3 regions of the Streptomyces sp. S4.7 genome follow, and region 1 is predicted to be linked to each of the others. Evidence: riboswitches for the same ligand, from Rfam matches in the RefSeq annotation. Region 1 holds a riboswitch; each other region holds the start of a gene.

Region 1 (3,266 bases):
AGGCGAAGAAGACCGCGAAGAACGCGACGGGCACGGCCATGAGGCAGAGCCGTACGACGCTCCCCCGGCGCCGTGCGGCCCGCACCACGGGGCCCGGCTCCCGGCCCCGTCCTCGCCCCGTCCCCCGGACGACCGGCCCCGCCTCCGTACGCGTGGCCGTGTCACCCTCCCGGTCGCCCTTCGCGGCTACTTGACGACGAGTGAGGACCACGACTGGATCCACTCGTCACGGTTCTCGGCGATCTTCTCCGGGGCCACGGTCTCCGGCTTGTCGACCACGGCGCCGTGGTCCGTGAAGAGCGCGGGCAGCTTCGCACCGTCGACGACCGGGTTCACGAACATGTTGAGCGGCATGTCCTCCTGGAAGGTCTTGCTCACCAGGAAGTCCAGCAGAGCCTTGCCGCCCGCCTCGTTCTTCGCGCCCTGGAGCAGACCGGCGAACTCGATCTGCCGGAAGCAGGTGCTCGTGGCGACGCCGGTCGGCGCCTCCTTCGGCTGCGGATCGGCGTACAGGACCTCGACAGGCGGGCTCGACGCGTACGAGACAACGAGCGGGCGCTCCGCCTTGGCCTTCTTGCCGCCCGCCGAGCCGGAGAACTCCTCGTTGTAGGCCTGTTCCCAACTGTCCACCACCTGGACACCGTTGGCCTTGAGCTGCTTCCAGTAGTCCTGCCAGCCGTCGTCCCCGTACGCCGCGACGGTGCCGAGGAGAAAGCCGAGACCAGGTGAGGACTGCGCGGCGTTCTCGACGACGAGCAGGTCCTTGTAGGCGGGCTTCGTCAGGTCGGCGAAGGACTGCGGCGGCGCCAGCTTCTTGTCGGTGAAGTACTTCTTGTCGTAGTTCACGCAGATGTCGCCGGTGTCGACGGGCGTGACACGGTGCTCGGCGTCGTCGAGCCGTACGTCGGCGCGGACCTGGTCGAGGCTCTTCGCCTCGTACGGCGTGAACAGGCCGTTGTCGAGGGCGCGGGAGAGCAGGGTGTTGTCGACGCCGAAGAAGACGTCGCCCTGCGGCGAGCCCTTGGTGAGAATTTCCTTGTTGAGCGCCTCGCCCGCCTCGCCGCTCTTCAGCACCTTGACGGTGTAGCCGGTCTGTTCGGTGAACTCCTTGAGTACGGAGTCCGAGGCGGCGAACGAGTCATGGGCGACGAGCGTCACACCCTTGGACTTCGCGACGTCCGACGACGTGGAGTCGTCGGACTCGCCGCACGCGGCGAGCACGGAGACGCCAAGTGCGGCAGCGAGGGCGCCGGCCGTCATTCTCTTCGTGGTACGCACTGAATTCCTCCTGGGATGTCCAGGAGAAGACGCGGCCCTGCCCCGCACCGGCGGACCGGAGCAGGGCAGGGCGCAACAGCTTGAGTGATGTCCGAACTTCCTACCCAGAATGACCTGGGCAAGGTTCAGAGGGTCTGCGGCCGTGAGGCTCGTCCGAGTCTCTGCCGCACTCTCAGCGCTGTGGCGCTCCCCTGTCGGAATATGTAATTCGTTCGAACCAGCGTACATGGGCCCCGTCGGGGTCCCGTCGCCGCGCTCAGCGCTCCGTGGCCGCCAGCTGACCGCACGCCCCATCGATCTCCTGACCGCGGGTGTCGCGCACCGTCACCGGCACGCCGTGGGACGCGATCGCCTCGACGAACGCCTTCTCGTCCTCGGGGCGGGAGGCCGTCCACTTGGACCCGGGTGTCGGGTTGAGCGGGATCAGATTGACGTGCACCCGCTTCCCCTTGAGCAGCCGGCCCAGCAGATCGCCCCGCCACGCCTGGTCGTTGATGTCGCGGATCATGGCGTACTCGATGGAGATCCGACGGCCGGACTTCTCCGCGTACTCCCAGGCTGCGTCCAGCACCTCCCGCACCTTCCAACGGGTGTTGACCGGCACGAGGGTGTCGCGGAGCTCGTCGTCGGGCGCGTGCAGCGATACGGCGAGGCGGCATTTGAAGCCCTCGCCGGCGAATCGCAGCATCGCGGGCACCAGGCCCACCGTCGAGACGGTGATGCCGCGCTGCGAGAGTCCGATGCCGTCCGGCTCGGGGTCGGTCAGCCGGCGGATCGCCCCGACGACGCGGCGGTAGTTGGCGAGCGGTTCACCCATGCCCATGAAAACGATGTTGGACAGCCGCGCGGGGCCGCCGGGGACTTCACCGTCGCGCAGCGCGCGCATTCCGTCCACGATCTGGTGCACGATCTCCGCCGTTGACAGGTTGCGGTCCAGGCCCGCCTGTCCCGTGGCGCAGAACGGGCAGTTCATACCGCAGCCGGCCTGCGAGGAGATGCACATGGTGACGCGGTCCGGGTAGCGCATCAGGACGGACTCGACGAGCGTGCCGTCGTGCAGCCGCCACAGCGTCTTACGGGTGGTGTCGTCGTCGCAGGAGATGTGCCGCACCACGGACATCAGGTCGGGCAGCAGTTCCGTGGCGAGCTTCTCGCGCGCGGCGGCGGGGATGTCCGTCCACTCGGCGGGGTCGTGCGCGAACCGTGCGAAGTAGTGCTGCGACAGCTGCTTGGCACGGAACGCCTTCTCACCGAGCGCCGCCACGGCCTCGCTGCGTTCCTCCGGTGTGAGGTCGGCCAGGTGCCTCGGCGGCTTCTTGGCGCCGCGGGGCGCGACGAAGGTGAGTTCTCCGGGATTGGGCGGTGCCATGAGCTGTTTTCTCCTCGGTACGACGAGGCCGGTGTCCCCGCCCACCGCGGGAGGGACACGGGCACGCTGCGGGTGCCAGGAGACCTCATGTGACGGGCCCCGCGACCGCGGAGCGCAGTAAGGCCCGCCGTCCGGGACGGCGGGCCTTACCAGGGTAACCGGTACGGATACGGGTCAGCCCGAGCCGACGAACACCACCAGCAGCAGCCACACGACCGGGGCCGTCGGCAGAAGCGAGTCGAGGCGGTCCATGATGCCGCCGTGACCGGGCAGCAGCGTGCCCATGTCCTTGATCCCGAGGTCCCGCTTGATCATCGACTCTCCCAGGTCACCGAGCGTGGCACTGGCCGCCACGGCGAGACCGAGCAGCAGCCCCTGCCACCAGGTGCCGTCGTCGATGAGGAACTGCATGCACAGCGCCCCCGCCGCCATGGCGAATCCGATGGCGCCGAAGAGACCCTCGCGGGTCTTGCCGGGGCTGATGCGCGGTGCCAGCTTGTGGCTGCCGAAGCGCCAGCCGATCGCGTAAGCCCCGGTGTCGCTGACGATGGTGAGCACCAGGAAGGTGAGGACCCGCTGCGCGCCGTCGTCCGCCGTGAGCATCATCGCGACGAACGTC
Region 2 (3,266 bases), 1.9 Mb from region 1:
GAACTGGTCCTCCCAGCGGAATTCGAACCTCGCGTCCGACAGCGCGTCGTCCCATTCCTGCGCCCCCGGATGGCCCTTGGCCAGATCCGCCGCGTGCGCGGCGATCTTGTACGTGATGACGCCGGTCTTCACGTCGTCGCGGTTGGGCAGGCCAAGGTGCTCCTTGGGCGTCACGTAGCAGAGCATCGCCGTACCCCACCAGGCGATCATCGCGGCGCCGATGCCGGAGGTGATGTGGTCGTACGCCGGGGCGACGTCCGTCGTCAGCGGCCCGAGCGTGTAGAACGGTGCCTCCTCGCAGATCTCCTGCTGGAGGTCGATGTTCTCCTTGATCTTGTGCATCGGGACATGGCCCGGCCCCTCGATCATGGTCTGTACGTTGTGCCGCTTGGCGATGGTGTTCAGCTCGCCGAGCGTCCGCAGCTCCGCGAACTGCGCCTCGTCGTTGGCGTCGGCGATCGAGCCCGGTCGCAGGCCGTCACCGAGGGAGTACGTCACGTCGTACGACGCGAGGATGTCGCACAGCTCCTCGAAGTTCTCGTACAGGAACGACTCCTGATGGTGCGCCAGGCACCACGCCGCCATGATCGAGCCGCCGCGCGAGACGATGCCGGTCTTGCGGCGGGCCGTGAGCGGCACGTAGCGCAGCAGGACGCCCGCGTGGACGGTCATGTAGTCGACGCCCTGCTCGGCCTGTTCGATGACCGTGTCCTTGTAGATCTCCCAGGTCAGTTCCTCGGCCTTGCCGTCGACCTTCTCCAGCGCCTGGTAGAGCGGCACGGTGCCGATGGGGACCGGGGAGTTGCGCAGCACCCACTCGCGGGTGGTGTGGATGTTGCGGCCGGTGGAGAGGTCCATGACCGTGTCGGCGCCCCACTTGGTGGCCCAGGTCATCTTGTCCACCTCCTCCTCGATGGAGGAAGTGACCGCGGAGTTGCCGATGTTGGCGTTGACCTTCACCAGGAACCGCTTGCCGATGATCATCGGTTCGATCTCGGGATGGTTGACGTTGGCCGGCAGTACGGCGCGGCCCGCGGCGATCTCGTCGCGCACCACCTCGGGCGGGACGTTCTCCCGGATGGCGACGTACTCCATCTCCGGGGTGATGTCGCCCCGCCGGGCATAGGCGAGTTGTGTCACCGCCCGCCCTTCGCGGCCCCGGCGCGGCTGGCGCGGGCGGCCGGGGAAGACCGCGTCGAGATTGCGGAGACCACCGCGCGGCGAGGTGTGCTTGAGGCCGTCGTCCTCGGGACGGACCGGGCGGCCCGCGTACTCCTCGGTGTCGCCGCGGCCGATGATCCAGTTCTCCCGGAGCGGTGCGAGACCGCGCCGTACGTCGGTTTCGACGGTGGGGTCGGTGTACGGGCCCGACGTGTCGTACAGCGTCACGTCGTCGCCGTTGGTGAGGTACACCTGACGGACCGGCACCCGGAGGTCGGCGCGCGATCCTTCCACGTATCCCTTGTGCCAGCCGATGGCTCGTGCGGCAGGCGTGCGTGCGTCCTGAACGGTCATATGAGACCTACTCCCTACGCCGGCATTACCCGGTAACAGGTTCGGCGGTCGACGCAGCTCAGGGATCCGGGGAAGCCCCGGAACTCCACAGTCAGCGTCCTCTCAGCCCGGTGCTCCGAGCTCCCGCGTGTGTAAAGGCACCACCACGCTAACGCGATGTCGGGCGTGCTGAACAGAGGGCCCCCGCCGTTCTTGCGATGATCGGTCGGTGACCTCACCCCAGCAGACACCCGATTCGCACGGCCACTCGCACAGCCACGGGCCGGCCGCGCCGGTCTCCAAGCACCTGCGCAAGGTCATCGCCGCGGTGCTGATCCCCTTCGCCACGGCCGTCCTTGTCGGACTCGTCGTGCTGTGGCCCGGCGGCGCCCCGGCGCACGAACGCACCGGTGTCGGCTTCGACCGCCAGACCGAGCAGGGCCAGGTGGTGAAGATCGAGCAGATCGACTGCAAGGACGTGAACGCCGCTCAGGTCCCGCCGACGGGCGACACGACGACGCCGGAGGGGCGTGAGGCGCAGCGCGCGCAGACCGGCGACTGCGAGAAGGCGACGGTCGAGGTGACGACCGGCAAGGACAAGGGGCGCAGGTTCGTCGAGATCGTCCAGCCCGACGCGCCGCGGCAGTTTCACGTGAAACAAGGCGTTGTGGTGGCATTCGCCCCCGACGCGCCCCGGGATCTCCAGTACTCGGTCACGGACGTGGACCGTTCGACGCCGATGGCGCTGCTCGCCGGGATCTTCGCGCTCGCGGTGGTCGTGGTGGGGCGGCTGCGCGGGCTGATGGCGCTGATCGCGCTGGTCATCTCGTTCGCCGTGCTGACGCTGTTCATCCTGCCGGCGATTCTTCAGGGCTCGAATCCGCTGATCGTCGCGGTCGTCGGCTCAAGCGCGATCATGCTGCTCGCGCTGTACCTGTGCCACGGTCTGACGGCCCGTACATCCGTCGCCGTACTCGGCACGCTCATCTCGCTGCTGCTGATCGGGCTGCTGGGCTCGCTGTTCATCGGCTGGGCGAGTCTGACGGGCAACACGGACGACAACACCGGACTGATCCACGGGCTCTATCCGGAGATCGACATGAGCGGCCTGCTGCTGGCGGGCGTCATCATCGGATCGCTCGGTGTACTGGACGATGTGACGGTCACCCAGACATCGGCGGTGTGGGAGCTGCGCCAGGCGAATCCCGACATGGGACCGCGTGCTCTCTACCGGGCGGGCATCCGTATCGGGCGTGACCACATCGCGTCGGTGGTCAACACGCTCGTACTGGCCTACGCGGGCGCCGCGTTGCCGCTGCTGCTGCTCTTCTCGATCGCCGAGTCGAGCGTGGCGACGGTGGCCAACAGCGAACTGGTGGCCCAGGAGATCGTACGGACCCTGGTCGGGTCGATCGGTCTGGTCGCGTCGGTGCCGGTGACCACCGTGCTGGCGGCCCTGGTGGTGTCGGCCGACCGGCCGGGGACGGGGGAAGGCGCGACGCCGGAGACCGAGACGGGAGCGCCGTCGGGGACGCCGTCAGGGGCACCCTCGGGGGCGCCGCCGAAGGCGCCTACCGGGCGGCCGTTCGGGGGCCTGCGGACGCGGGGCGGCGGCGGGCGGCGCCGCAAGGCGTAAGCGCTCAGCCCGCGTTCTCCTCGGCGAGGATGCGCCCCAGCGTCTCCTCCAGGTTGGTCTCGAAGTGCCCGAGCGTCATCTCCTGGCCGAGCGGGACCAGCCGGTCCGTACGGTCGAGGAAGGCCACCAGCGGTGG
Region 3 (3,266 bases), 3.8 Mb from region 1:
GACCGCGGTGAGGATCTCGACGCGGTCGCCGTCGGACAGGGTGGTGTCGGACCAGCGCCCGCGCGGGACGACGGTCTCGTTGAGCGCGGCGGCGACGCCCGAGGGAGCGGCCGTCAGGGTCGCGACGAGGACGTCGAGCGTGACGGGGCCGGCGAGGACGCGGGCTTCCCCGTTCACCGAGACGGTCATGGACCCGGGCCCGCTGCCGGACGGGTGCGAATTCACGGTGTCGGTCATGCGTGCTGCTCCTGACCTGCACGGACGGTGGGGGAGGGGGCCGAGGCGCCACCGGGCGGGAAGCGTGCGGGGGTGAAGGGCCGTGCGTGGTCCGGCAGTTCACCCGTCGTGAGGACGGTGGCCATCACCCGGCCCGTGACGGGCGTCAGGAGCACCCCGTTGCGGTGGTGCCCGGTGGCCAGATGCAGCCCCGGCAGGGCGGTCGGCCCGAGCAGCGGGGCGTTGTCCGGCGACGTCGGCCGCAGCCCGGCGAGGGTCTCGGTGAGCGGCAGTTCGGTGATGCCGGGGAGCAGTTCGTGGGCGTCGCGCAGCAGCTCGTACACCCCGCCCGCAGTCACCGTCGTGTCCCAGCCCAGCTCCTCGCTCGTCGCCCCGACGACCAGCTCGCCGTTCTCGCGCGGCACGAGATAGATGTGGCTGCCGCGGACCTCGGCCCGCAGCGTCCGGGACAGGAACGGGGCGTACGGGCGCGGCACCGTCAGCCGCAGGACCTGGCCCTTGACCGGACGTACCGGAGGCAGGACGTCGTCCGGCACGCCCGCCAGCCGCCCGCTGAGGCTGCCCCCGGCGACGACGACCTGATCGGCGCCCAGTTCGGCGCCGCCGGCCACCGTGACCCCGGCGGCCCGGTCCCCGGCCACCCGCAGCCGTTCGGCCCACGCCCGGTGGAAGACCACCCCCGACCGCTCACAGGCCGTCACGAGGGCGGCCGCGAGCCTGCGCGGGTCGATCTGGTGGTCCCCGTCGACCCGCAGCCCGCCGCGGACGCCGGGAGCGAGCATCGGCTCCAGCCGCCGGCACTCGCGGCCGGTGAGCCATTGCGACTCCAGACCCGACCTCCTTTGGAGGGCGTGGAGTTCACGCAGCTGCGCCCGGTCGTCGCTGTCGAGAGCGACGGCGAGCGTGCCGCAGGCGCGGTAGCCGGTCTCCTGCCCCGTCACCGACTCCAGTTCGGCGACGAAGTCGGGATACAGCTGCGCCGAGGCGATGTTCAGCGCCAGCAAGGTCTGTTCGCCGTGGTCGAGTTCGCTGACGGCGGCGAGCATCCCGGCGGCGACCCGCGCGGCGCCGCCGCCCGGCTCCGGATCGACGACGGTGACGCCGAGCCCGAGCTGCGCCGCGCGCCAGGCGGTGACCAGGCCGATGATCCCGCCCCCGACCACCAGGACGTCGGACCGCCCGGATTCCCGGTACCGAACATGAGATGACCGCATGGGTGTCCAGCTCCTCCCTTCGCCGGCATGACCCGGATCAGGTTCGTACGGTCGGAGGCCGCGTCAGCCTCCCTCTCAGCCCGGTGCGTACGGGCTCCCGCGAGGTGTGAAGTCTTCTGTTCGCCACTGATGACAAGTGCTTTACGGTCAGGGTAACCCCCTGTCCCCGCCCCCTGTAAGGGAGTCGTCGACCCCGCCGGTTCCATAAGGTGATCGGGTGAGCGAGCAGCGGAAGCAGACGGACGAGCGGCGCACCGTCGTCGTCGGCGCGGGAATGGCGGGTGTGCAGACCGCCGTGGCACTGCGCGAACTGGGGCACGAAGGCCCCGTCACCCTCATCGGCGCCGAGCGTCACCAGCCCTACGACCGGCCCCCACTCTCGAAGGCCGTCCTCCTCGGTGCGGCGGAAGGTTCGGCCTTCGACGTGGACTTCGACGCGCTCCGTGCGGAGTTGCGGCTGGGTCTCGAAGTGACCGGTGTGCGCCCGGCGGACCACGAGGTGGACACGGAGGCGGGGCCGGTTCCCTACGACGCGCTGGTCATCGCCACCGGCGCCGAACCGATCACCCTGCCGGGCGCCGACGGGGTCCCGGGTGTTCACCTGCTGCGCACCCTGGACGACGCGGCGCGGCTGCGCCCCGTCCTGGAGCGCAAGCACCATGTCGTCGTGGTGGGAGCGGGCTGGATCGGCGCCGAGTTCACGACCGCGGCCAGGGAGGCCGGCTGCGAGGTGACCGTCGTCGAGGCGGCGGCCCATCCGCTCGCCGGCGCCCTGCCCGCCGAGGTCGCCACTCCGATGGCCGACTGGTACGCCGAGAGCGGCGCCGAACTCCTCACCCACGCGCGCGTGGCGAGCGTCGAGCCCGGCCGGGTGGTTCTCTCCGACGGCCGTGAGCAGGCGGCGGACGCGGTGGTCGTGGGCATCGGCGCCAGACCCGCGACGGCCTGGCTGGCGGGATCCGGCATCGTGACCGGCGCCGAGGGCGCCGTCACCGCCGACGACCGGCTGCGCGCCTCGGCGCCCGGTGTGTACGCGGTCGGGGACTGCGCCTCGTTCCCCTCGGCCCGCTACGGGGAGCGGCTGATGGTGCACCACTGGGACAACGCGCTCCAGGGGCCGCGCACGGTCGCCGCCGACATCGTGGGGGAGTCCCACGAGCCCTACGACCCGGTGCCGTACTTCTGGTCCGAGCAGTTCGGCCGTTTCGTGCAGTACGCGGGCCACCACGACCGGGCCGACGCCCTCCTGTGGCGCGGCGACCCGGCGAGCGCCGCCTGGTCGGTCCTGTGGCTGCGGGAAGGGGCGCTGGTGGCGCTGCTCGCCGTCGGCAGACCGCGAGACCTGGCGCAGGGCCGCAAGCTCGTCGCGGCGGGTGCGCGGATCGACACGCGGCGGGCCGCCGACCCCGCCGTACCGCTCAAACTGACGGCTCTGTGACCGTGTCCCGCGCGCTCTCCCCGGGCCGGGGGTACCGCTCGTCGGCCCAGTCGGTGCCCGGCTCGGCTTCCGACTGTCAGTCCGGGATGGCAGGCTTGTCCTGTGACTGAGATTGACGCAAAGATCGATGCTCTCGTCCCTGCCTGGCTTCACCTGCCCGATATCGCGGAAATGCTCGATATCGAGGTGACGCGTGTGCGTCAACTGGTGAAGGAGGGTCAGCTGATCGCCGTGCGCCGCGGTGAGAATCGGGCGCTTCAGGTGCCGGCCGCCTTCATCGACGGCAAGAAGGTCGTCAAGGGCCTCGCCGGGACCCTGACGCTCCTGAGGGACGACAGCTTCACCGACGAAGAGATGCTCGAGTGGCTCTTCACTCC

What was found. Region 1 has a riboswitch for thiamine pyrophosphate ahead of SSPS47_RS25190 (thiamine ABC transporter substrate-binding protein). Riboswitches for the same ligand answer to the same signal wherever they lie in the genome.
Region 2: another riboswitch for thiamine pyrophosphate. It lies ahead of thiC (phosphomethylpyrimidine synthase ThiC); the one in region 1 lies ahead of SSPS47_RS25190 (thiamine ABC transporter substrate-binding protein).
Region 3: another riboswitch for thiamine pyrophosphate. It lies ahead of thiO (glycine oxidase ThiO); the one in region 1 lies ahead of SSPS47_RS25190 (thiamine ABC transporter substrate-binding protein).

The regions. Positions count from the first base shown of each region.
Region 1 covers NZ_CP048397.1:5,622,302-5,625,567, reverse strand. Annotated here, with positions in the region: gene SSPS47_RS25195 (iron ABC transporter permease) at 1-40, opposite strand, end outside; gene SSPS47_RS25190 (thiamine ABC transporter substrate-binding protein) at 187-1,278, opposite strand; TPP riboswitch at 1,358-1,481, opposite strand; gene rlmN (23S rRNA (adenine(2503)-C(2))-methyltransferase RlmN) at 1,535-2,647, opposite strand; gene SSPS47_RS25180 (phosphatidate cytidylyltransferase) at 2,822-3,266, opposite strand, start outside.
Region 2 covers NZ_CP048397.1:3,738,529-3,741,794, forward strand. Annotated here, with positions in the region: gene thiC (phosphomethylpyrimidine synthase ThiC) at 1-1,515, opposite strand, end outside; TPP riboswitch at 1,510-1,652, opposite strand; gene SSPS47_RS16550 (YibE/F family protein) at 1,724-3,130, shown strand; gene SSPS47_RS16555 (SsgA family sporulation/cell division regulator) at 3,135-3,266, opposite strand, start outside.
Region 3 covers NZ_CP048397.1:1,781,630-1,784,895, reverse strand. Annotated here, with positions in the region: gene thiS (sulfur carrier protein ThiS) at 1-189, opposite strand, end outside; gene thiO (glycine oxidase ThiO) at 234-1,451, opposite strand; TPP riboswitch at 1,448-1,562, opposite strand; gene SSPS47_RS07845 (FAD-dependent oxidoreductase) at 1,669-2,889, shown strand; gene SSPS47_RS07840 (Rv2175c family DNA-binding protein) at 2,992-3,266, shown strand, end outside.